DNA from 3 places in the Mesorhizobium sp. WSM4983 genome. Region 2 is predicted to be linked to each of the others. Evidence: predicted binding sites of a transcription regulator. Region 2 holds the regulator's gene; each other region holds the start of a gene.
The links. Region 2 encodes LexA, which represses DNA repair genes until DNA is damaged. Its sites were predicted from a motif close to TGTTCNNNNTGTGTTCNG; they were not measured.
Positions count from the first base shown of each region.

Region 1: P9254_RS10300 (helicase-related protein) is a predicted target of LexA. The motif match lies at 2,918-2,935, and genes of this name have one in related genera.
Region 3: P9254_RS16520 (ATP-dependent helicase) is a predicted target of LexA. The motif match lies at 2,513-2,530, and genes of this name have one in related genera.

Region 1 is NZ_JARTVM010000002.1:614,699-622,299, reverse strand. Features, by position in the region: gene P9254_RS10300 (helicase-related protein) at 1-2,751, opposite strand, end outside; gene P9254_RS10295 (beta-ketoacyl-ACP reductase) at 3,475-4,197, opposite strand; gene P9254_RS10290 (acetyl-CoA C-acetyltransferase) at 4,332-5,519, opposite strand; gene phaR (polyhydroxyalkanoate synthesis repressor PhaR) at 5,820-6,413, shown strand; gene P9254_RS10280 (citrate/2-methylcitrate synthase) at 6,417-7,568, opposite strand.
Region 2 is NZ_JARTVM010000001.1:186,201-193,801, reverse strand. Features, by position in the region: gene P9254_RS01050 (ComEC/Rec2 family competence protein) at 1-1,922, shown strand, start outside; gene lexA (transcriptional repressor LexA) at 1,906-2,640, opposite strand; gene P9254_RS01040 (molybdopterin molybdotransferase MoeA) at 2,757-3,962, opposite strand; gene moaC (cyclic pyranopterin monophosphate synthase MoaC) at 3,964-4,443, opposite strand; gene trpC (indole-3-glycerol phosphate synthase TrpC) at 4,446-5,258, opposite strand; gene trpD (anthranilate phosphoribosyltransferase) at 5,263-6,273, opposite strand; gene P9254_RS01020 (peptidyl-prolyl cis-trans isomerase) at 6,270-7,601, opposite strand, start outside.
Region 3 is NZ_JARTVM010000005.1:50,272-57,872, forward strand. Features, by position in the region: gene P9254_RS16500 (hypothetical protein) at 1-590, opposite strand, end outside; gene P9254_RS16505 (LysR substrate-binding domain-containing protein) at 701-1,669, shown strand; gene P9254_RS16510 (hypothetical protein) at 1,920-2,102, opposite strand; gene P9254_RS16515 (hypothetical protein) at 2,228-2,383, shown strand; gene P9254_RS16520 (ATP-dependent helicase) at 2,545-4,626, shown strand; gene P9254_RS16525 (GGDEF domain-containing protein) at 4,709-5,494, opposite strand; gene P9254_RS16530 (hypothetical protein) at 5,671-6,249, opposite strand; gene P9254_RS16535 (DinB family protein) at 6,479-6,988, opposite strand; gene P9254_RS16540 (glutathione S-transferase family protein) at 7,043-7,601, shown strand, end outside.

The DNA.
Region 1 (7,601 bases), on a different contig from region 2:
GTCCACCGCTGCAGCGGTCTCCACAGGCGGAGTCTCTTCCGCGACCGCAGCCGAAGCTTCCGCCGGATCTTTCGCGTCAGGCTCCGTCGCGGCTTCCGCGATGGCGTCGGCAGGAACTTCAGCGGCAGCCGGCTCGGATCCCTCGATCGTTGCCTCTACAACCGTGTCTGTTGCCACGGCGTGCGCCTCTGCCGCCTGTGCAGCACGCGCAGCCTCTTCCGGCGCAAGCTTCGCAGCCGCGGCCTCGCGGGCGGCATTGTCCAGCGCGTCGAGCTTGGCCTTCACCTCCGCCGCCGGCTTCGGTTCGGCGCGATAGCCAAGGCCTTTGAGGATCTCTTCCATGTCGTCGGCGGTGGCGCCGAGGATCGACATCATGGGCGGCGTCACCATGAAGGCGTGGCCGTCATAGGCGCCGTCCGGTCGCTGGCCGAGGCCGGGCTTCCAGTTTGTCGCGGGGCGAATGAGATCGGCCAGCCGCTCTAGGATATCGACGCGTACGGCGCGGCGGCCGAGATTGCGATAGCCGGCGAGCTTGTAGAACGTCTTGTCGAAAGCAGGATCGATCACCACCGAGGTGCGGCCCGATGCCAGCGCATGCACCACGTCGCCGAAACCTGGCTTGTCCTTGCCGTCGCTCTTAAGCGCCCAGAGCAGCGTCACCAGCCCGGCCGGCGCCGGCTTGATCAGCGCCGGCACGAAGACGTGGTAGGCACCGAAGCGCACGCCAAGGCGCCGCAGGGCCGCCCGGCCTTCCTGGTCGAGCGACTTCATTTCCTCGGCGATGTCGCGGCGGTTGATGAGACCGAAATGCTCGACGAGCTGGAAGGCGATGCCGCGCGCGATGCCGGTGAGCTGCTCGGCGTTCTTCAAATCGACCAGCGGCTTCAAGAGCGACTCGATCTGAAAATTGACGAAACGCTCGGCGCGCGCCGCGACCTTGTCGCGGGCAGGGCCGGTGAGCTGCTCGTCGGCAAGCAGCACAAGGCGCGGCTTCAAAGCCTCGTCGCCGGCAACCAGGGTGCCGATCGGCGCGCCGATCCAGCGCAGGACACCGTCCGAGCCCAATGCCAGATCGCCGTTGGCGCACGCGGCGAAGCGCTCGGCGCGCGCCTCGAACTCAGCCGCGAGCGCCTTCTGGGCAGCGGTGCGCACCGCCTTGGCGTCCTCGCCGCCGGCGCTCTGGTCGGCGGTGAAGCGGAATCCCTGCAACTCGCCGACGTGATGGCCTTCGACGAGCACGGTTCCGGTTGGGCTGATTTCAGCTTCAGGCATGGTATTTTCTCTAAGGCGCCGCATGAGGACGGAAGTCCTGCGGTCTACGAAGCGTTTCGTCAACCGCTCATGCAGCGCATCCGACAATCTGTCTTCGATTTCGCGCGTCTTTTCCTGCCAGTGTAGCTGATCGGCCAGCCAGCCCGGTCGGTTGGAGACGAAGGTCCAGGTGCGGATCTGGGCGATCCGGTGCGACAGCGTGTCGATATCACCATCCGTGGTGTCGGCCCGCCGCACCTGCTCGGCCATGTAATTCTCATCGACATGGCCATGGCGTGCAAGGTCCATGTAGATCGAGGCGATGAGGTCGGCATGCTGGGCGGGCGCGATCTTGCGGTAGTCCGGCAGCGCGCAGGCCTCCCACAGCAGCGCCACGCGCTCCCTGCCGGTGGCTAGCGTCCTGATGTCCGCGTCGCGCGACAAATGTTCCAGCGCCTGGGCGTCGACCGCCGGCAATGCCCGGGTCAGCCCTTCGACCGGCGCGTTGGTCTCGATCGAGCGTTTCAGGGCATCGAGGCTGGCAAAATCGAAATCGGCGGTGCGCCACTGCAGCACCTTCACCGGGTCGAAATCGTGCCCCTCGATCTTCTTGACCAGATCCTCGTCGAACGGATCGACCTGGCCGGTGACGCCGAAGGTGCCGTCGCGCAGGTGTCGGCCGGCACGCCCCGCGATCTGGCCTAGCTCGGCGGCGGTCAGGTTGCGGTATTGGTAACCGTCGAACTTGCGGTTCTGGGCGAAGGCGACGTGCTCGAGGTCGAGGTTCAGGCCCATGCCGATGGCATCGGTGGCGACGAGATAGTCGACGTCGCCCGACTGGAAGATCTCCACCTGGGCATTGCGGGTGCGGGGACTGAGCGCGCCGAGAACGACGGCAGCACCGCCCTGCTGGCGGCGGATCAATTCGGCGATGGCATAGACCTCGTCGGCGGAGAAGGCGACGATCGCCGTGCGCCGCGGCAGGCGGGTGAGCTTCTTCGAGCCGGCATAGGCAAGATGCGACAGCCGCGGCCGCGTCACCACCGAGACGCCCTTCAGCAGGCGTTGCAGGATGCCGTGTATGGTGGCGGCGCCCAGAAGCAGCGTCTCCTGGCGGCCGCGCAGATGCAGGATGCGGTCGGTGAAGATGTGGCCGCGTTCGAGGTCGCCGGCGAGCTGCACCTCGTCGATGGCGACGAAGGCGGCATCGGTCTCTCGCGGCATCGCCTCCACGGTGCAGACGGAATATCTCGCGCTCGCCGGCACGATCTTCTCTTCGCCGGTGATCAGCGCCACCTTGCTGGCGCCGACCTTCTCGCAGACGCGTGTATAGACCTCGCGGGCAAGGAGCCTCAGCGGCAGACCGATGATGCCGGTGTCGTGCGCCACCATGCGCTCGATGGCGAGATGGGTCTTGCCGGTGTTGGTGGGGCCGAGCACGGCCGTCACGTCGCGGCCGGAAAGGATCAGCGGCTGGGAGGGTTTCGGCTGGATATTCATCGGCTCGGAAATGAGGCTTTCTGCCGCTCGTTGTCGGGGACGCGGCGGTGCCGCCGCGTGTGACAGGGCACACATAGGGATTTCAGACGCGAAGCGAAAGCGGAATGTTCTCATCAACAGATGGCGCGACGACAGGCAAGGTCAAAATCCGCGGTCGATTAACCGTTGGAACGAGTCTGGAACGAATCGGCGACGAATCACTGACTCACTCTGATTCAGGTTTTGTTCACGGCTATATGTGGATTTTTTGGCCATGAGTCTCACCACATGCTGAATCTGTGAACTGGCCCGTTTCGTGCTTGGCTCGCGCTGGTTCCGGAGCGTCGTTAACCTTTGCGGGGGAGCGACCGCGACGGACTCGAGCGCGGCCGCGAACATTATGAAATGGTTGATCTTTCCTAATCGTCGTTAATCTTTTTCGCGCTGTTTCCGGCGTGGCCCGTTAACCTTTTGGCCAAAGCCGGAACGAATCGGCGACGAATCAGCGATCTGCAAAAATTCCCGGTTTGTTCACCCCTAGATATGGTGTTGTCCAAAGCTTGTGCACCGAAAAATTCACAGCATGTGAACCGGGTTTCCACAGGGCGCGGGGAGGCCGTTAAGTATTGCGTGCCAAATTGAGGCATGCCCACCCGGTGCCGCCGGAGCGCAGACAAAAACAGGCGGCCCGTTTGCGGCGGGCCGCCTGCCATCGGTGTCAGAAGAGTTCAGCCGAATAAGATCTCAGGCGAAATACTGGCCGCCATTGGCGCTTATCGTCGAGCCGGTGATGAAGCCTGCGTCTTCCGAGGCGAGGAAGACGACGCAGCGCGCAATCTCCTCCGGCTCGCCGAGACGGCCGACCGGGATCTGAGCGATGATCGATTCCCGCACTTTTTCCGGCACGGCCATGACCATGTCGGTGGCGATGTAGCCGGGGCAAACAACGTTGACGGTGATGCCGGCGCGGGCGCCTTCCTGGGCAAGCGCCTTGGTGAAGCCGATGTCGCCGGCTTTCGAGGCCGAATAATTGACCTGGCCCATCTGGCCTTTCTGGCCGTTGATCGAGGAGATGGTGATGACGCGGCCGAACTTCCTATCGCGCATGCCGTTCCATAGCGGATGCGTCATGTTGAAGACGCCGGAAAGGTTGGTGTCGATGACCTCCTTCCACTGCTCGCGGGTCATCTTGTGGAACATGGTGTCGCGGGTGATGCCGGCATTGTTGACCAGCACCGAGACCGGACCGAGATCAGCCTCGACTTGGGCGATGCCGGCGGCGCAAGCGTCATAATCGGCGACCGACCATTTGTAGACGGGGATGCCGGTCTCGGCCTTGAATTTCTGGGCCGCCTCGTCATTGCCGGCATAGTTCGCGGCGACCGAATAGCCGGCATTCTTCAGGGCCACCGATATCGCCGCACCGATGCCGCGCGATCCGCCCGTGACGATTGCTACCTTGCTCATGCATTTCCTCCCTTTGGTCGGGAGAGCGAATAGGGAGTGGCGAACAGCGAGTAGGGATCCGATAGCCCGTCGTGCAACGCCATTTCCCCCTATTCGCTACTCCCCATTCGCTATTCGCTCAGTTCGCCATTCGCTCAGTTCAAGGCTTCCACACACATCGCAACGCCCATGCCGCCGCCGATGCAAAGCGTCGCGAGGCCCTTCTTTGCGCCGCGGCGGCGCATCTCGTAGACCAGCGTGTTGAACACGCGGGCGCCCGAGGCGCCGATCGGATGGCCGATGGCGATGGCGCCGCCATTGACGTTGACGATCGAGGGATCCCAGCCCATGCCCTTGTTGACGGCGCAGGCCTGCGCGGCGAAGGCCTCGTTGGCCTCGACGAGATCGAGGTCCTTGGCCGACCAGCCGGCCTTCTCCAGCGCCCGCTTCGACGCCGGGATCGGGCCGGTGCCCATGATCGCCGGATCGACGCCGGCGGTCGCCCAGGAGGCGATGCGGACCAGTGGGGTGATGCCGCGCCTGGCAGCCTCGGCCTCGCTCATCAGCAGCGCGCCGGCGGCTCCGTCATTGATGCCCGAAGCATTGGCGGCGGTGACGGTGCCGTCCTTGTCGAAGGCCGGCTTCAGCTTGGTCATGGCATCCAGCGTAGCGCCGTGGCGGATGTATTCGTCCTGGTCGACGATGGTGTCGCCCTTCTTGCCCTTGATGGTGACGGCGACGATCTCGTCCTTGAACTTACCGGCCTTCTGTGCCGCCTCGGCCTTGTTTTGCGAGGCCAGCGCGAACTCGTCCTGGACTTCGCGGGTGATCTGGAACTGACGAGCGACGTTCTCGGCGGTGTTGCCCATATGGTAGCCGTTGAAGGCATCCCATAGGCCGTCCTTGATCATGGTATCGATCATCTTGTAGTCGCCCATCTTGACGCCAGCGCGCAGGTGCTGGGCGTGCGGCGACAGCGACATCGATTCCTGGCCGCCGGCGACGATCACCTTGGCGTCGCCGGTGGCGATCTGCTGCATGCCGAGCGCAATGGCCCTCAAGCCCGAGCCGCAAACCTGGTTGAGGCCCCAAGCAGTCGTCTCCTTGGGCAGACCGGCATTGACGGAAGCCTGGCGGGCCGGGTTCTGGCCCTGAGCGGCGGTCAGCACCTGACCGAGGATGACTTCGTCCACCTCCGCCGGATCGACCTTGGCACGCGCGAGCAATTCCTTGATGACGACCGCGCCGAGCTCGTGCGCGGGCGTGGTGGCGAAACTGCCGTTGAAGGAGCCGACTGCTGTGCGGGCTGCGCTGGCGACGACGATTGAATTGGAAGCGGACATTTTCTTCTCCAGGCTTCGAGGTGTCGTTAGGCTATCCTTGGAGACTTTCTTGCCCGTTCAAGCACCTGAGTCAAACCGGAAATCGGCATGGCCGCCATGCGCGGCAAGCAAGTCGAGCGCTTATCGTGACGGCGTGGCCATCGCGCTGCAGCACAATTTGGCCCGCCCTTTCGGCATTAATTGATGCCGCACTGCACAAACCGCTTGGAATTGTGACGCTTTTGCGCATATCCTCGACAAATGGCGCAATCGTTACCGGCCGCTTACTGTGAACGCGCCGGTATCCTGGGGAGGATACGGATGGCCGCAAAAGACGACCCGATCGTCATCAAGAAGTACGCCAACCGCCGGCTCTACAACACCGGCACCAGCACCTATGTGACGCTCGAAGATCTGGCCGAGATGGTCAAGAAGGGCGAAGAATTCACCGTGCAGGACGCCAAGACCGGCGACGACATCACGCATCCGGTGCTGACCCAGATCATCTTCGAGCTGGAGAACAAGGACGGGCAGAACATGCTGCCGATCCCGTTTCTGCGCCAGCTGATCTCCTTCTACGGCGACCAGATGCAGATGATCGTGCCGAGCTTCCTCGAACAGTCGATGATCGCCTTCTCCAAGGAGCAGGAGCGCTTCCGCGAGCAGCTGAAGGGCGCCTTCGGCAAGGCACCGATCGACATGATGAAGACGCCGATGAAGGCGCTGGAGGAACAGACGCGGCGCAACGTCGAGATGTTTCAGAACGCGATGCGCATGTTCACGCCGTTCCCGTCGGGCGGCCCCAATTCCGCGGCGCCCGCCGAGCCGCCGAAGAAGGACGAGAAATCCGACGACCTGCAGGAATTGAAGGCGCAGATCGCCGCCATGCAGCGCAAGCTCGACACCATGTCGTGACGGCTAGCCGTCAGGTGTTCCTGCAGGGCCGTCATAGCGGGCTCGCGGCCTGATCGGCCTGTTGCTCGTCACCTGCTCGATGGCATGCGCCGTCCAGCCGATGCTGCGACCGAGCGCGAACAGGCGAAAGGGCGCGTCGGCGGGGAGATTGAGGCTGCGCGTCAGCGCGGCCAGCGCGAAGTCGACATTCGGGCGCATGCCGGTCGCGGCAAGGACGGCGTCGCGCAGATGAAGCAGATCGTCAGCGATGTCAAGGTCGGGCAGCAGAGCCTCGGCGCGCGGATCGCCTTCGGGATAGAGCTGATGGCCGAAGCCGGGCAGCGGCCGGTCGTGGGCCAGCCAGCGCGCGATCGTCTCGTCCGGCCCGAGCCGCTCGGCATCCTCGACCAGCGCGATGGCCGCGGCGCCGGCGCCGCCATGACGCGGGCCGGTAAGGGCAGCGAGCCCGGCAAGCAGGCAGGCCACGATCGGCGCGCCGGTCGAAGCGGCGACGCGTGCGGCGAAGGTCGAGGCGTTGAGCTCGTGATCGGCCAAAAGCACCAGCGCCTTGCGGATGAGATCGGCACCGGCAGCGTCGACCGACCAGCCGCGCGCCAGCCTTTCATGCACCGGCTCCGCCCCCGGGCTTGCACCGAGTGACGTCGCGAGCACGCTGGTGGCGCTGGCGCCATCCTGCTGCAGCATGCCCGGCCTGCGGCCGAGCGAAGGCCGGCCAGCCGCGGCAAGCGCCGACAATCTTGCAAAGGCCGTCGGGGTGCCGCTCTCGCGAACGATCGAAGCGGTCAGCGACGCGAAGGATATCGCGGTGCCGGATGCCCAAAGCAGGCTTGCTGCATCTTCCAGCGTCGCTGTCGCGGCAAGCGCAACGGCATCCTTGCCGCGATAAACGAGGCGGCCATGCAGCACGGTCGAGATGGCGGTGGTGATCGCTGGCTCGCCCCAGGCGATGGCGCTTTCGGCGATCGCCCGGGGGCTGCGCCCGCGCGCCCGGCGGGTGGCGAGCGCGGCTATGTCGTCGGCTCGATACTGGCTGCGGCGCGGATCTGCCCCGTCGGGCCGCATGCCGATGCGGCCGCGGCTGACATAGGCGTAAAGCGTCTGCGGCCGGACCTTGAGCCGCGCCAGCGCTTCCTCCCGCGTCAGCCATTCGGACAAGTTCGCACCGCCTCATATTGATTCAGTTGATCA
Region 2 (7,601 bases):
GCCGCGTCGTCATCGCCGAGGAAATGGCCAATGGCCGCGTCAGGCTGACCATCGATCTCGTCTCGACCGCGCATCCAAAGCTGCGCTACGCACCGGATCGCGTCAGGGTCTCGGCACGCAGGATCCCGGCCGGCATGAAGGCCGGATCGCTGGTGACGGGTTACGCGCGGCTCCTGCCGCCGACAGGGCCGGTCCGTCCGGAAAGTTATGATTTTTCCTTCGACAGCTATTTTTCCGGCATCGGCGGCAGCGGATTTTTCCTCGGCGACCCGAAACTCATTCCGCCAACCGACCCGATCGGCCAGACGAGCATCGCCTCGGCCATCGAGAACGCGCGCGAAAATATTGCCGACCACATCAGAAGCACCGTCGGCGGACCCGAAGGCGAAATTGCCGCCGCACTGATCGTCGGCGTGCGCGCCGGCATTCCGGAGGACATCAACGAGGCGATGCGGCGGACCGGCATCTATCACATCATCTCGATTTCGGGCCTGCACATGGCGCTGGTCGCCGGCACGGTCATGCTTCTGCTGCGCGGCGCCTTTGCGCTGTTCCCGGATTTTTCGTCACGCCGGCCGGTGAAGAAATATGCCGCGGCAATCGCGCTTATGTCGATCGCCGCCTACCTCCTCATCTCCGGCGTGGTGGTCGCCGCCGAGCGAAGCTTCATCATGCTGGCCGTGATGCTGATCGCCGTGCTTTTCGACCGCGCCGCGCTGACGATGCGCAATTTGGCGATCTCGGCCATCGCCGTCATCCTGGTGTCGCCGCATGAAGTGGTTGGCCCGAGCTTTCAGATGTCGTTCGCGGCAACCGCCGCCCTTGTCGGCGCCTATGCCGGCTGGTCCGACTACCGCGCCGGCAAGGTGAGAGCGCCGCCGGCAAAGCGTTCGTTCCTGCGGTTCATGTCGCACAAACTGGCAGTCGGAGCAGGTGGCGCCGCGATGACGTCGATCATTGCCGGAAGTGCCACGGCGCTGTTTGCCATCTGGCATTTCCAGCGCGTCTCGCCGCTTAGCCTGCTGGCCAATCTCGCGATCATGCCGATCGTCACGATCGTGATGTTTCTCGCCGTCGCCAGCGCGGTCATGATGCCGTTCGGCTTCGACGGGCCCTTCCTCTATTTGATGGGCAAGGGCCTGGCGGCGATGATCGCGATCTCGGCGTGGATTTCGGAGTGGTCGCCGGTCGATGCCGTGGGCCTGATCTCGATCCATTCGGTGCTGCTGGCGACGATCGCGCTCGTCATCGCCACGATGGCGACTACGTGGCTCAGGCTGGCCGCGATTCCTTTCGCTGCCGCGGCCGTCATGATGATCCCGCAGGTGCGCACGCCCGACCTGCTGATCTCGGAGGACGCGCATCTGGTGGCGATGCCGATCGGCGGCGGCGAACTCGCCATCAATCGTGCCCGCTCGAACGAGTTCACCACCGATAACTGGAAACGCGCGCTCAAGGCCGAAACGATCGTGCCGCCGGAGACATTCGCCAAGGGCACGCTGGACATAGCCGATCCCGTCGACCTGCCGCCTGGATCGCCCTTTTACTGCACGGGCGATCTCTGCATTGGCCGGCATCCATCAGGCGCGATCGTCGCGCTCGCCGAAAAACGCGAAGCTGCCCGGCCTGCCTGCGACTTCGCAGACCTCATCGTCATCAACGACGCCACGGCCTACAATCCCTGCCGCGATCCGCGTGTCCTCGTTGTCACCAAGCGGCAGCTCGCGCGCGACGGCAGTGCCGCCGTCTTCTTCGATCCGCAATCGGCGACGGCGCGAGCAACCATTCAATACGCCGTCGAAAAACCGTACCGCCCTTGGCACGAACAGCGGCGCTACTCGCGTGAGGCGAGGGGGTTGGCGCCTTACAAGAAGCCCGAGAAGCCGAAAGCCAAGCCGCAGCCCCTCAGTAGCGGCGGATGAGCCCGACGAGCTTGCCCTGAACCTTGACGCGATCGGGACCGAAGATGCGCGTCTCATAGGCCGGATTGGCAGCCTCGAGCGCGATGGAGGCGCCCTTGCGGCGGAAGCGCTTCAGCGTCGCCTCCTCGTCATCGACCAGCGCCACGACGATCTCCCCGGGGCTCGCAGTGCTGGCGTTGCGGATGATGACCGTGTCGCCGTCGAAGATGCCGGCCTCGATCATCGAATCGCCTTTGACCTCGAGCGCGTAGTGCTCGCCGCCCGCGATCATGTCCGGCGGCACTGTGATCGAATGCGTCTGGTGCTGGATGGCGTCGATCGGCACGCCGGCGGCAATGCGACCCATCACCGGGATGGAGACGGCTGAAACGGCGTCGTCGTCATTGCTGGGCGTCGGCGTGCGGGCGGGCGCCGCGGGTTTGATCTGGCGGCCGAGATTGCCTTGGCCGCCCTGGATGACGCTCGGCGAGAATTTCTTCGCCGCATTGAGGCCGGGCGCGATCGAGTCAGGTAGGCGCAGCACTTCAAGAGCACGCGCCCGGTTCGGAAGCCGGCGAATGAAACCGCGCTCCTCCAGCGCCGTGATCAGGCGGTGGATGCCCGATTTCGAGGCAAGGTCGAGCGCTTCCTTCATCTCATCGAAAGACGGCGGAATGCCGCTTTCCTTGAGCCGTTCATGGATGAACATCAGCAGTTCATGTTGTTTGCGCGTCAGCATGGCGGCCCCCATGGGTTCTGAAACCAGAATCAGAAAAACAAACCCAGAACAAACACTATCTGTTCCAGTTGTGTTCCGCAACCGTTTAAAGTTTAGTGAATGTGTTGACGTTTTGTTCAGCGTAACATCAGAACGGTGCATTCCTCGCCGGCTTCAGCCGCCGGTGCGAAGGGTTGGCGCACGATCAGGCCATTGGCATCGGCGAGCATCCTCAACATCGAGGAATCCTGGATGCCGAACGGTGTTGCGATCAACCCCCCCGCATCTTCGCGGACCACGGCGCGCACATAGTCCTGCCTCAGATCGTTGGCGTGCATTGCGGCGCCTAGCCGGGCCGTGCGGATTTCCTGCCGGCAGGACCGGCCGCCCAGCCGCGCCAGAAGCGGCTTCAGGAACACCTGCGAGCAGACCAGGCTTGCGACCGGATTGCCGGGCAGGCCGATGCAGCGAATGTCGCCGAGCCGGCCAAACATCAACGGCTTGCCGGGACGCATGGCGATCTTCCAGAAGTCGAGCTGCATGCCTTCGCCGGTCAGCACGTCATGGATCAAGTCGTGGTCGCCGACGGAGGCGCCGCCAAGCGTGACGATGACGTCGGCGCCGGCCTTGACCGCCTTCTTGACCAGGGCCGCGACCGCGTCCTTGCGGTCGGCGGCGATGCCGAGGTCGAGCGAGCGCGCGCCGACCGACTGGGCCGTAGCTGTGACGCCACAGGCATTCGACGAGATGATCTGGTCGGGGCCGAGCGCGCTGCCCGGCGGCAGCAATTCATCGCCGGTGGCGATGATGGCGAGCAGCGGCTGCCGCACCACGTTGAGACTCGGATGGTTGGCCGATGCCGCCAGCGAAAGCGCCGCCGGATCGAGCTGGCGGCCTTTTTCGAGGAGCAGGTCGCCCTCGCAGAAGTCGAGGCCGCGGCGACGGACGTTGCGTCCCTCCGCGGTCGGCTCGGTCACTTCGATGCCGCCGCCGCCGAGATCGCGGACATTCTCCTGGATAACGATGGTATCGGCGCCTTCGGGGAGCGGCGCGCCGGTGAAGATGCGCACGGCCTCGCCCTTGCCGACAGAGCCGGTGAAGCCACGCCCGGCGGGCGCCATGCCGATCACGGAGAGCCGGGCCGGCGCCGAGGCTACGTCGGCGGCCCGTACGGCATAGCCGTCCATCGCCGACGCATTGAAGGGCGGCTGGGTGCGCAGAGCCACCACCGGGTCGGCCAGCACCCGGCCGGCTGCTTCGGCCAGCGGCACGCTTTCGCCTGGCAGCGCGGTCGCGCCGTCCAACAGGCGTTGGAGCGCCTCGGCGACCGGAAGCAAAGCCATGCTAAGAACCGGCCTTGTAGTCGCCCGACTTGCCGCCGGTCTTCTCGACCAGCCTGATGCCGGAAATCGCCATGGCGCGGTCCGCTGCCTTGGCCATGTCGTAGATGGTGAGGCAGGCGACCGACGCCGCGGTCAGCGCCTCCATTTCCACCCCGGTCTTGCCGGTAACCCTGGCAAGCGCGCTGACCCTCAGGCCAGGGAGCGCGTGGTCGGGCTCGATCTCGACGGCAACCTTGGTGAGAAGGAGGGGATGGCAAAGCGGGATGAGCTCATGCGTCTTCTTGGCCGCCATGATGCCGGCGATGCGCGCCGTGCCCAGCACGTCGCCTTTCTTGGCGTCGCCGGCCAGGATCATCTCCAGCGTTTCCGGCTGCATGGTGACATACCCTTCGGCGATGGCCGTGCGCGTCGTCTCGGCCTTGCCGCCGACATCGACCATGTTGGCTTCGCCCTTGGCGCCGAGATGCGTAAGCGCGGGCATCCTCAAACGGCCTCGGCCGGCGCCTTGCCCGTCAGCAGAAGGGCGGTCGCGGCGGCCACGTCGGCCTGCCGCATCAGGCTTTCGCCAACGAGGAAGGTGCCGATCTTGCTCTTTTCCAGCCGCCGGCAGTCCTGATGGGTGAAGATGCCGCTCTCGCTGACCAGCAGCCGGTCGTCCGGGACCATGGCGGCAAGCCGCTCGGAAACGTCGAGGCTGGTTTCGAAGGTTCTCAAATCGCGGTTGTTGATGCCGATCAGCCGCGACGAGAGGCGAAGCGCGCGTTCCATCTCCTGTTCGTCATGCACCTCGACCAGCGCGTCCATGCCGAGATCGAAGGCCGTGACTTCCAATTCACTGGCCAAGGCGTCGTCGACGCTCGCCATGATGATGAGGATCGCGTCCGCGCCCCAGGCGCGGGCTTCATGAACCTGATACGGGTCGAAGAGGAAATCCTTGCGCAGGGCGGGCAGGCCAACGGCGGCGCGCGCTGCGGTCAGAAAGCCGGGCGCGCCCTGGAAGGACGGTGCGTCGGTCAGCACCGAAAGACAGGCAGCACCGCCTTGCTGATAGGCCCTGGCGAGCGCCGGCGGGTCGAAGTCGGCGCGGATCAAGCCCCTGGAAGGGCTGGCCTTCTTGATCTCCGCAATCAGCGTGAAGCCGCCGGCCTTCCGCTTGGCCTCAAGCGCCGCAAGGAAGCTGCGCGGGGGTTCCGCATCCTTGGCCTTCGCCTTGACCTCGGCAAGCGGCGCGCTGAGCTTCGCGGCGGCGATCTCATCGCGCTTGTAGGCTTCGATCTTGCGCAGGATATCGGACAAAATTCTAACCGTTCGAAATCTCGATGAGCTTGTCGAGCACCGCCAGCGCCCGGCCGCTGTCAATGGCCTGCGCTGCTGCCTCGATGCCATCGCCGAGCGTCGTCGCCTTGCCGGCCACCACCAGCCCGGCGCCGGCATTCATCAGCACGGTGTCGCGATAAGCGCCGGCAGCGCCGCCCAGCATATCGCGCAATGCCCTGGCATTGTAGGCCGCTTCGCCGCCGCGCAGATCTTCCTTGTTATGCCGCTTCAGTCCGACCGCTTCCGGAGTGAGGGTAAAGGTGCGGATCTCGCCGCCGGCGAGCTCTGCGACCTGCGTCTCGCCCGTGGTGGTGATCTCGTCATAACCGTCGCCGTGCACGATCCAGGCATGATCGGTACCCAGCGCCTTCAGCGTCTCAGCCACCGGCATGATCCATTCGGGCAGGAAGACGCCAACCATCTGCCGGCCGACGCCGGCTGGATTCGACAGCGGCCCGAGCAGATTGAAGATGGTGCGCGTGCCGAGCTCGCCCCGGACAGGACCGACATGCTTCATCGCCGGATGATGCGCTGGCGCGAACATGAAGCCGACGCCGGCTTCCTGGATGCAGCGGCCGATCGTCTCCGGTGCGATGTCGACTTTGACGCCTAGCGCCATCAGCACATCCGCCGCGCCGGTCAGCGAGGACAGGCCGCGATTGCCGTGCTTGGCCACCGGGACGCCCGCGGCGGCGATGACGAATGCCGATCCGGTCGAAATGTTGACCGAATGCGAATTGTCGCCGCCGGTGCCGACGATGTCGATGGCGCCGCGCGGGGCTTCGACGCGGAGCATCTTGGCGCGCATCGTGGCGACCGCGCCGGAGATCTCGCTCACGGCCTCGCCGCGCACGCGCAACGCCATCAGGAAGCCTCCGATCTGCCCCGGCGTCGCGTCGCCCGACATGATGATGTCGAAGGCCTCGCGCGCTTCCTCGAAGGAGAGCGCGGTGCCGGTCGCGACCTTGGCGATATATGTCTTAAGCGCGCTCATCGTGTCTGTGCTTGGGAAACGGCGGCCGGATCGATACGAACGTCATATTGCGACTGCAGCTGCGCCACCAGCTGATCGAGCAGGTCGTCGGATATGCCGGCGCTGAAAGATTTCTGCGCGTCTTCCGGGACAGAGCTGCCATCGGCGCCGGCAGGTTCGAAGACTTCGGCAACCTTGAACAGGATCTGACCGTCGCCGGTGGGCGAGGGGATCAGGCCCGTGCCGCCTTCGCCGACGCCGAACATGGCCGCCGCGCCCTCCTTGCCGAAATCGGCATCGTCGGCTTCGCGCTTCAGGCCGCGCTTGGTCTGCTTCTCGAGCTTCAGCTCGCCCGCGATCACGTCGAGCGTCGCACCGGCCTTGAGGCGCTTTTCCAACTCCCCGGCCTTGGCGGTGAGCCGCTTGTCGGTCTCGGCCGCGGTCCAGTCGGCCACCACCTTCTGGCGAACCTCGTCCAGCGTGCGGTCGCGCGCCGGCGTGATCGACTGGACTTCATAGAAAACGAAGCCGTTGGCGGCAGTGGTCAGGCCTTCATTCTCGGTGTTCGGCTCGGCCTCGAAGACGGCCTTGATGAGGTCCGCCGATTGCGGCAGGTCGTTGACGATCGTGCCGTCCGGCCGCTGGCCGGTACGGTCGATGGCGTCGATGGTGACGACCTTGAGCTTTAGCTTGTCGGCCGCCTGGGCAAGCGAGGCACCGGAAGCGCGGGTGTCCTCGTAGCTGTCGTGGACGTCGAGCAGGACGCGGCTTGCCTCGCCGAGCGCAAGATCCTTGCGGATCTGGTCGGACACTTCCGAAAGCGGCTTCACCACCTGCGGCTTGATTTCGGTGACGCGCAAGAGCACCGGGCCGAAGGCGCCCTGAACCACCGGGCTGACCTCGTTGACGTTGAGCGAGAAGGCTGCGTCGGCCACCGCCTTGTCGGCGATCTTGTCCTTTGCCAGCGTGCCGAGCACGGTGTCGGCCTGCGTCTTGCCCTCTGCGGTGACGATCTTGTCGAAGGTGGCGCCGGCCTTCAGGGAGTCAAATGCCGCCTTGGCCGCGTCCGGCGTCTTGAACACCAGCTGTTCGATGGTGCGCATTTCGGGTGTCGTATAGCGCGCCTTGTTCTTGTTGTAGTCCTCAGCGACTTGGCTGTCGGTCACCGCCGTCGGGTCCATGATGTCCTGCGGCTCAAGCCGGATATAGGAGAATTTGCGGTATTCCGGCGCGGCGTAGTTCTTCTTGTTGGCTTCGAAATAGGTTTTCAGCGCGCTGTCGGACGGCGCCTCGATCGGCTGGACGAGTGTCTTCGGCAGGACGAGATAGTCGATCGTGCGGTCCTCGCC
Region 3 (7,601 bases), on a different contig from region 2:
GGCGCGGTGCGATGGAGCACGCCGAGGAACTGGCCGAGCGTGGCGTAATTCATCTTGTGGTCGATGCGCATGACCCTGTTGCGCGGCAGGTCGCTGCCGGATTCGAGGATGGCACGCCCCGTCTCGGAATCGTCGCAATAGATTTCAAGATGGCCGCCGATCAGAGGATCGCTGATCGAGAGCGGAATGAGTTCCGTAACCGGAACGCCATCGCAGTGCCAGTCGACGGCGCCGTCCTTGGGGTTCATGAAGGTGACGGTCGAGCCTACGATAGACAGCGGATAGGGTTCGAGCTTGGTGCCCATCATGTCGGACAGCCGTTCCAGCCGCAGCTTGTCGTTGAGCAGTTCCTTGATCTCGGGAATGTAGCGGTCCGCGCCGGTGATGAAGGTGAGGTCGAGATGCTTGTGCACGGCGTGGCTGGCCTTGAGCTTGAGCGCCGCCTCCTCGATCGCGGCGAGCAGTTGCGGGTCGTAGCCGTGAAGATACTGGGCGACGCCGAAGCTCGACACTTTCCACGCCGTATCATGACCGATGATGGCTTCACGGCTCATCGCATAGCGCAGTTCGGGGATTGTATGGGCGTTCATTCTACTTCTCCAAGGTCGGGGCAACACTTGGTAAACAGTCGATTGAGCACCCTCCCCTGTAAATTTAGGAATGCTGGTGCTACTTTAAGCATAGCTAAAGGTCGAACCCCGTGCGTCTGCTCAGCCAGGTCAACTTAAACTCGCTGAAAATCGTGGAGAGCGCCGCCAGGCACCGCAACTTCACGCGTGCGGGCGAAGAGCAGTTCATTACCGCCTCCGCCGTCAGCCAGCGGGTGAAGAGCCTGGAGGACCAGCTGCGCTTCAAGATCTTCCAGCGCGGCGGCAATGCGGTGTCGCTGACGCCGGAAGGCGAGACCTACGTGGCGCGCGTGCGCGAGGCGCTGGAGCGGATCGTGGCTGCCAGCATGGAGGCGACCGGCCAATCCCAGGCGCATGTGCTGAAGATCTGCGTTTTGCCGACCTTCGCGGCGCGCTGGCTGTTTCCGCGGCTTGCCACCTTCCAGCGGCAGTATCCAGATATCGAAATGCGGGTCTCGACTTCCTATGCCACGCATGAATTCGCGACCTCCGAATACGATCTCGAGATCCGCTACGGCGACGGCAATTTCCCCGGCCTCAACTCCGCGCTGCTGTTCAAGGAGGACCTGACGCCGGTGTGCAGCCGCAAGCTGTTCCGCGAGGTGCTGGGCGATAAGCCGCTGTCCAAGGTGACGCCGGAGGACCTCAGGCACTTCACCCTGCTCCACTCCGACACCTGCACCCAGAACTGGCAGTCGTGGCTGGCTTTTGCCGGCGCGAGTTTCGTGCTTGGCGAGACCAAGAGCATCTATTTCGATTCCTGCATGATGTCCTACGAGGCGGCCAATGCCGGCATGGGCTTTGCCGTTGCCAACCGCGCCTATATGGCAAGCGACATCCGAGCCGAGCGGCTGGTCGCCCCCTTCGCGGTCCACCATCCCAACACCGCCGGCTGGTATTTCGTCAGCCCCATCAAGGCGCTCGGCGCCTGCAAGGTGGAGCTGTTCAAGCAGTGGATCATGGCCGAAGCGGCGCTGACGCAGCGCCAGCTGGACCTGGAGATCGCCAACGTGCCGCTGGCGCGCGCCGCGATGGCGTGACGCGGCGGCGCAAGCGACGCAAACACACCCCTGAGATTCTCCGATCTTTGAAGGCCGACAAAGCGTTTGGACGGATACCTGTAGCCGGCTAGCGCGATCGCCCCATGACGCGGCGGAGAGACTCAGCTATCTTTGATCCTGCGGCGGGCCTGATTTTCCCGCTTGGCCGGCGCTTTCCAGCTTCCTCCCAAGCAGCGCCGGCCTTCTTCTGCGGCGCCGCCGCTTCGTCTCCCGACAACATCGTCCGCTCTCATTGCTTCGGCGGCGTGCCGGGCTGGTCGCCGCCGGTGGTCGATTGCGGCACCGGGTTCTTGTCGACCTGCGGGTTTTTGTCGACGGTGTCGCTTGGCGCCTTGGTGGGCTGCACGCTGTTGTCGCAGGCGGCGAGCCCGAGCCCTGCCGCGAGAGCCAGCAGCACAGGAAGTTTCTTCATGACGACCTCCTCTCGTTCGCCCCTTTCTTCGAAGCAAACGAGGCGGCGGCGGTTTGGTTGCGCCGTCCGGCGGGAACCAACGCGCCTGTCTCCGGTTGAACCTCGTTAACCCACGAGGAGATGTCATGATCCGTCTGCTGCTCGTCGGCCTGTTCGGCTACACGGCCTATCGCGTCACGATGAGGATCATCGAGGAGGCGTCCGGCGATCTCGCGCCGCCGGACGATCGGCGGTCGCTGCGGCGCCAGTCGGCGGCGATGGGCGTCGAGCCGAAAAGGTAGATCGGCCGTTCTCGCGCTTGTTGGGAAGATGGCCGGCCTATCCAGCACATGCCGGCGCGTACAGCGTCCCCTCTGCCCTGCCGGGCATCGCCCCCCACTTGGCCGCCTTTGGGCGAGATTAGCTGTATTGCGAACAAAGCGGAAACGATGCTTGATGGGCGATGAACATCGCCGCCCGTGATTCGTCCTTCGAAACTCCTGCCTATCTTGCCCGGCTGAACGACGAGCAGCGGCTGGCGGTGGTGCATGGCGACGGCAAGGTGGCCGCGCCGCTGCTGGTGATCGCCGGGGCCGGCTCCGGCAAGACCAGCACGCTGGCGCATCGCGTGGCGCACCTCATCGTCAAGGGCGCCGATCCGCGCCGCATCCTTTTGATGACCTTTTCGCGCCGCGCCGCGGCTGAAATGGCGAAGCGCGTCGAGCGCATCGCCGGCGAGGTGCTGGGCCGCGATGCCGCGATCATCGCCGATGCGCTATCCTGGGCCGGTACTTTCCACGGTATCGGCGCCAGACTCTTGCGCGACTATGCCGAGCAGATCGGCCTCGATCCGGCTTTCACCATCCACGATCGCGAGGATTCGGCCGACCTGATGAACCTTGCCCGGCACGAGCTCGGTTTTTCCAAGACCGAAAGCCGTTTTCCGACCAAAGCCACCTGCCTGCAGATCTATTCGCGGGCGGTGAACGCCCAGGCGCCGCTCGGCGAGGTGCTGGGCTCGGCCTTTCCCTGGTGCTCAGGATGGGCGGAACAGCTGAAGGAGCTGTTCGCGGCTTATGTCGAGGCCAAGCAGGCGCAGAACGTGCTCGATTACGACGACCTTTTGCTCTACTGGGCGCAGATGGCGGCCGAGCCGGAGATCGCCGCTCACCTTGGCTCCCGCTTCGACCACGTGCTGGTCGACGAATACCAGGACACCAACCGGCTGCAGGCCTCTATTCTGTTGGCGCTGAAGCCGGACGGCGCGGGCTTGACCGTGGTGGGCGATGACGCACAGTCGATATATTCCTTCCGGGCCGCGGAAGTGCGCAACATTCTCGATTTCCCAAAACAGTTCGCGCAGGGCGCCGAGATCGTCATGCTGGAGCGCAATTACCGCTCGACCGAGCCGATCCTGGCCGCCGCCAACAAAGTGATCGGCGAGGCAAGCGAGCGTTTCACCAAGAATCTCTGGACCGAACGCCGGTCGTCGCACAAGCCGCAACTGGTAAGCGTGCGCGACGAGGCTGAGCAGGCCAATTATGTCTGCCAGGCGATCCTTGCCGAGCGCGAGGCCGGCACGGCGCTCAAGGCGCAAGCCGTGCTCTTCCGCGCCTCGCATCACAGCGGGCCGCTGGAGGTGGAGCTCACGCGGCGCAACATCCCCTTCGTCAAATTCGGCGGGCTGAAATTCCTCGATGCCGCGCATGTGAAAGACATGCTGGCGATGCTGCGCTTTGCCGAGAACCCGCGCGACAGGGTCGCCGGCTTCCGGGTGCTGCAGTTGATGCCCGGCATCGGGCCTTCGGCCGCCTCACAGATCGTCGAGGCGATGGCGACGTCGCTCGACGAGACGCTCGGCCTTGCCCGCTTCCGGCCGCCGCAGCGCGCGGCCGAAGACTGGCCGGTCTTCCTCGACATCTACAGCGGGCTGCGCGCCGGCGCCAAATGGCCGGCCGACCTCGAGCGGATCAGGCTCTGGTACGAGCCGCATCTGGAGCGTATCCACGAGGACGCGATCACGCGCCGGGCCGACCTGTTGCAGCTCGAGCAGATCGCGTCGGGCTATCCCTCGCGCGAGCGTTTCCTGACCGAGCTGACGCTCGACCCGCCCGACGCCACCAGCGACCAGGCCGGCCCGCCGCATCGCGACGAGGATTACCTGATCCTGTCCACGATCCATTCGGCCAAGGGCCAGGAGTGGAAGAACGTCTTCGTGCTCAACACGGTTGACGGCTGCATCCCGGCCGATCTCGGCGTCGGTACCAAGGAGGATATCGAGGAGGAGCGGCGGCTGCTCTATGTGGCGATGACGCGCGCCAAGGACAGCCTGCACCTGGTGGTGCCGCAGCGCTTTTATCCGCACAACCAGCCGGCGCGCGGCGATCGTCACGTCTATGCCTCGCGCACCCGCTTCATCCCGGCCTCGATGCTTTCGGCTTTCGAACAGTCATCCTGGGCGAGCGCGGCGATCACGGACGACCCGCGCCAAAAGCCGGGCGTCAAGGTCGATCTCGGCGCGCGCATGCGCGGCATGTGGAAATAAACGCCTACCCAAAGGCGGGACGACACTCCTACTCAGCCCCACCGCTGGTGAGGGCGCTCCGTTCCCTGCTGCGCGGGTTCGTTCAGTGGAAGGTGCCGGCGGCCTCGCCGGATAGCCTGCTGCGCGGGCTTTCGAAGCTCACCTGGTCGCGTCCGTTCGACTTCGCCTTGTAAAGATGCCTGTCCGCGACCCGAAACATGTGGTGATAGGTGGTGGGCCCGCTGAACGCGACGCCGCCGATGCTGACCGAAAGCGGGCACGGCTGCCCGCCCGGCGCGAACTCGGCCTCGCGGATACGCAGTCTGATCGACTCGGCGACCAGGAAGGAGCGCGTCGCGTCGGCGCCCGGAAGGAAGACCGCGAATTCCTCGCCGCCGATGCGTCCAACGATGTCGGCGCCGTGGAGCTGGCTCCGGATCTTGCTCGCGATCAGCTTCAGCGCCTGATCGCCGCAATCGTGGCCGAGCCGGTCGTTGATCGACTTGAAATGGTCGGCATCGACGATCAGCAGCGCGCCGGCTTCGGCCACCGCATGGCTGCGAGCCTTGTCGAGATAGGCCTCGACCAGCATCGAGAAAGCGCCGCGGTTGAAGACCGCCGTCAGGCTGTCGGTCGCGGCAATGATGCTGAGCTCCTTCTGGGCGATGGCCAGCTGGCGCATCTTCCACATCAGGAAGAAAAGGAAGGAGCCGCCAAGGATGAGCGGCAGGAACAGGTCGGTGAGCTTGGCCCAGAGCAGCGCTTCGGGTGACAGCGAGGCGAAGTTGAAGGAATCGACAAAGAAGGCCGCGGCAATGAAGAATGCCGTGCCGGCAACGGTGACCAGCGCGACCCTGCCCCAACTGGTGGGGGACAAATCGATGCGCATGGCATTGCTCCCACTACAACTGGCCTATTGTGGAGCGCGAGCGCAAACGAAGTCCTAATATATTGGCTTCAATGGGAATGTGGTTAACCAGGCGTCGAGCGCGCCGCCAGCCTGAAGAAGGCCCGCCGACGCAGCGGCGGGCTTTGCAATTGGCCGGAGGCTCTCGTTGCGCGCCGTCAACGACGCGAAATCATCAGGCAGAGCGCCCTCAGATCACGATCATAGGTGCCTTCGCTGCTGAGCACATCGACGCAGCGCTTCTTCATCCGCGACAACTGGCTGCTCGACATTTGAGCGACGGCGGAAGACAGGTTCGTCGTTCCCGGCGGCGTCGCGCCGACGGTTCCAGGAACGGCGGCGCCAGCGCCGAGGGCGACGCCAGCGCCGTTCGCGCCGCCCGTCGTCACGTTGAGCGCGCTATTGGTGCCGTTGCCCAAAGTCGCATCGGCTCCAGCCCCGTTTGTCCCGCCGATCGATGCCGTGGCCGTGGAACTGCTGCCGCCGATGGTGGCGGTTCCGCTGCCTCCGCTTGCGCCGCCGATCGAAACCCTGGCGCTGTTGTTGCTGCCGCCGAAGGATGCATTTCCGTCAGCCCCATTTGGGCCGCCCGCATTGGCGTCGGCGCTGTTGCCGCCTACGGATACGCCGCCGAGGCCGCCGACCCCGACGCTCTGGGCGTTCGCCGGCATGGCAAGAGCAACGACGATTGCACCACTCGCCAATGTGCTGGCGAATCTTTTTACGATACTGACCATGACACTCTCCCTGTGATTTTGTATTTCCGCCTTGCATCGTTTGTTGCGCTTTTCTAGAGCGCGTAGCTTTTGAGACAGAAATACGCCGAGAGTGCCCTTTCGGTTTCTTTAGCTATTTCGCATGTGACGAATCGTAGTTTTCAAAAACGATACTTCTGCTTTAAAAATATAGACGAAATTGAAGTGTTTCTTAATTTTTTTGAATTGGCCAACCGGAATCCCGTAAGCTTCAGGCGTAGGCGCGGCCTTCTTCGGAGCGCTGGAACTGCATCAGGTCAAGCGACACCGAGGGTCTGCCGAGGACGGTAAGGCACATATGCGCCTGGCCGCGATGGTGGGTCTGGTGATTGAAGAGATGGCTGAGCGCCGGCGCCAGCCGCTGCGAAACGGTGCGCATGTCGGTGGTCATATAGGAAAATCGCCCGGTGAGCGCCTTATCGGTCATGCCGCCCATCCAGTCGACGATCCTCCTGTCCTCGGCCTCGCGTGCCAGGCGCAAGCCCGGGAAGGCGCGATAGAGGATCGTCGCAAGGTTTGAGGGCGCGTCCCCCTCGCCCGTAAAGCGCTTCATCCAGACGCGGTCGGTGACGAGCAGGTGATTGAGCGTGCCCAGCGTCGAGCCGAAGAAGGCGCCGACATCGCGGCCGAGTTCCTCTTCGCTGAGATCGGCGGCGGCATCATAGATGCGCGTGTTGGCCCATTGATTGTAGGCCGCAAACATCATGAAATGCTGTTTCATTCTTCCACCCGGCTCGCAACGAATCCCGGCTCTTCGTAACCCGCAGGAACCGTAATGACCATTCTGTTCTATGATCTCGTCGGCCACGACGCAAAACGCCCCTTCAGTCCGCATTGCTGGAAGACGAAGATGGCGCTGGCCCACAAAGGGCTCGACGCCACCAAGGTGCCGACGCGCTTCCTGGAAGTCCCCAAGGTGGAAGGCGGCGCGTCGAAGACGGTGCCGGTGATCCGCGATGGCGAGCGCGTGGTGGCCGATTCCTTCGCCATCGCCCTTTATCTCGACGAAGCCTACCCCGAGCGGCCGACGTTGTTCGGCGGCGAAGGCGGCAAGGCGACGGCGCGCTTCATCGAACGCTGGTCGCAGCTCACCATCCATCCTTACCTCATGACGGTGCTGCTCACCGATCTGCACAGCATGCAGGACGAGGCGAACCGCGCCTATTTCCGCGAGAGCCGCGAGCAGCGGCTCGGCAAGCGGCTCGAAGAGGTGGTGGCCGGCCGCGACGAGGGGCTTGCCGGCTTTCGTGCCTCGCTCGAGCCGCTGCGCTCGATGCTCAGCTATCAGCCTTTCATCGGCGGGACATCGCCGCTGTTTGCCGACTACATCGTGT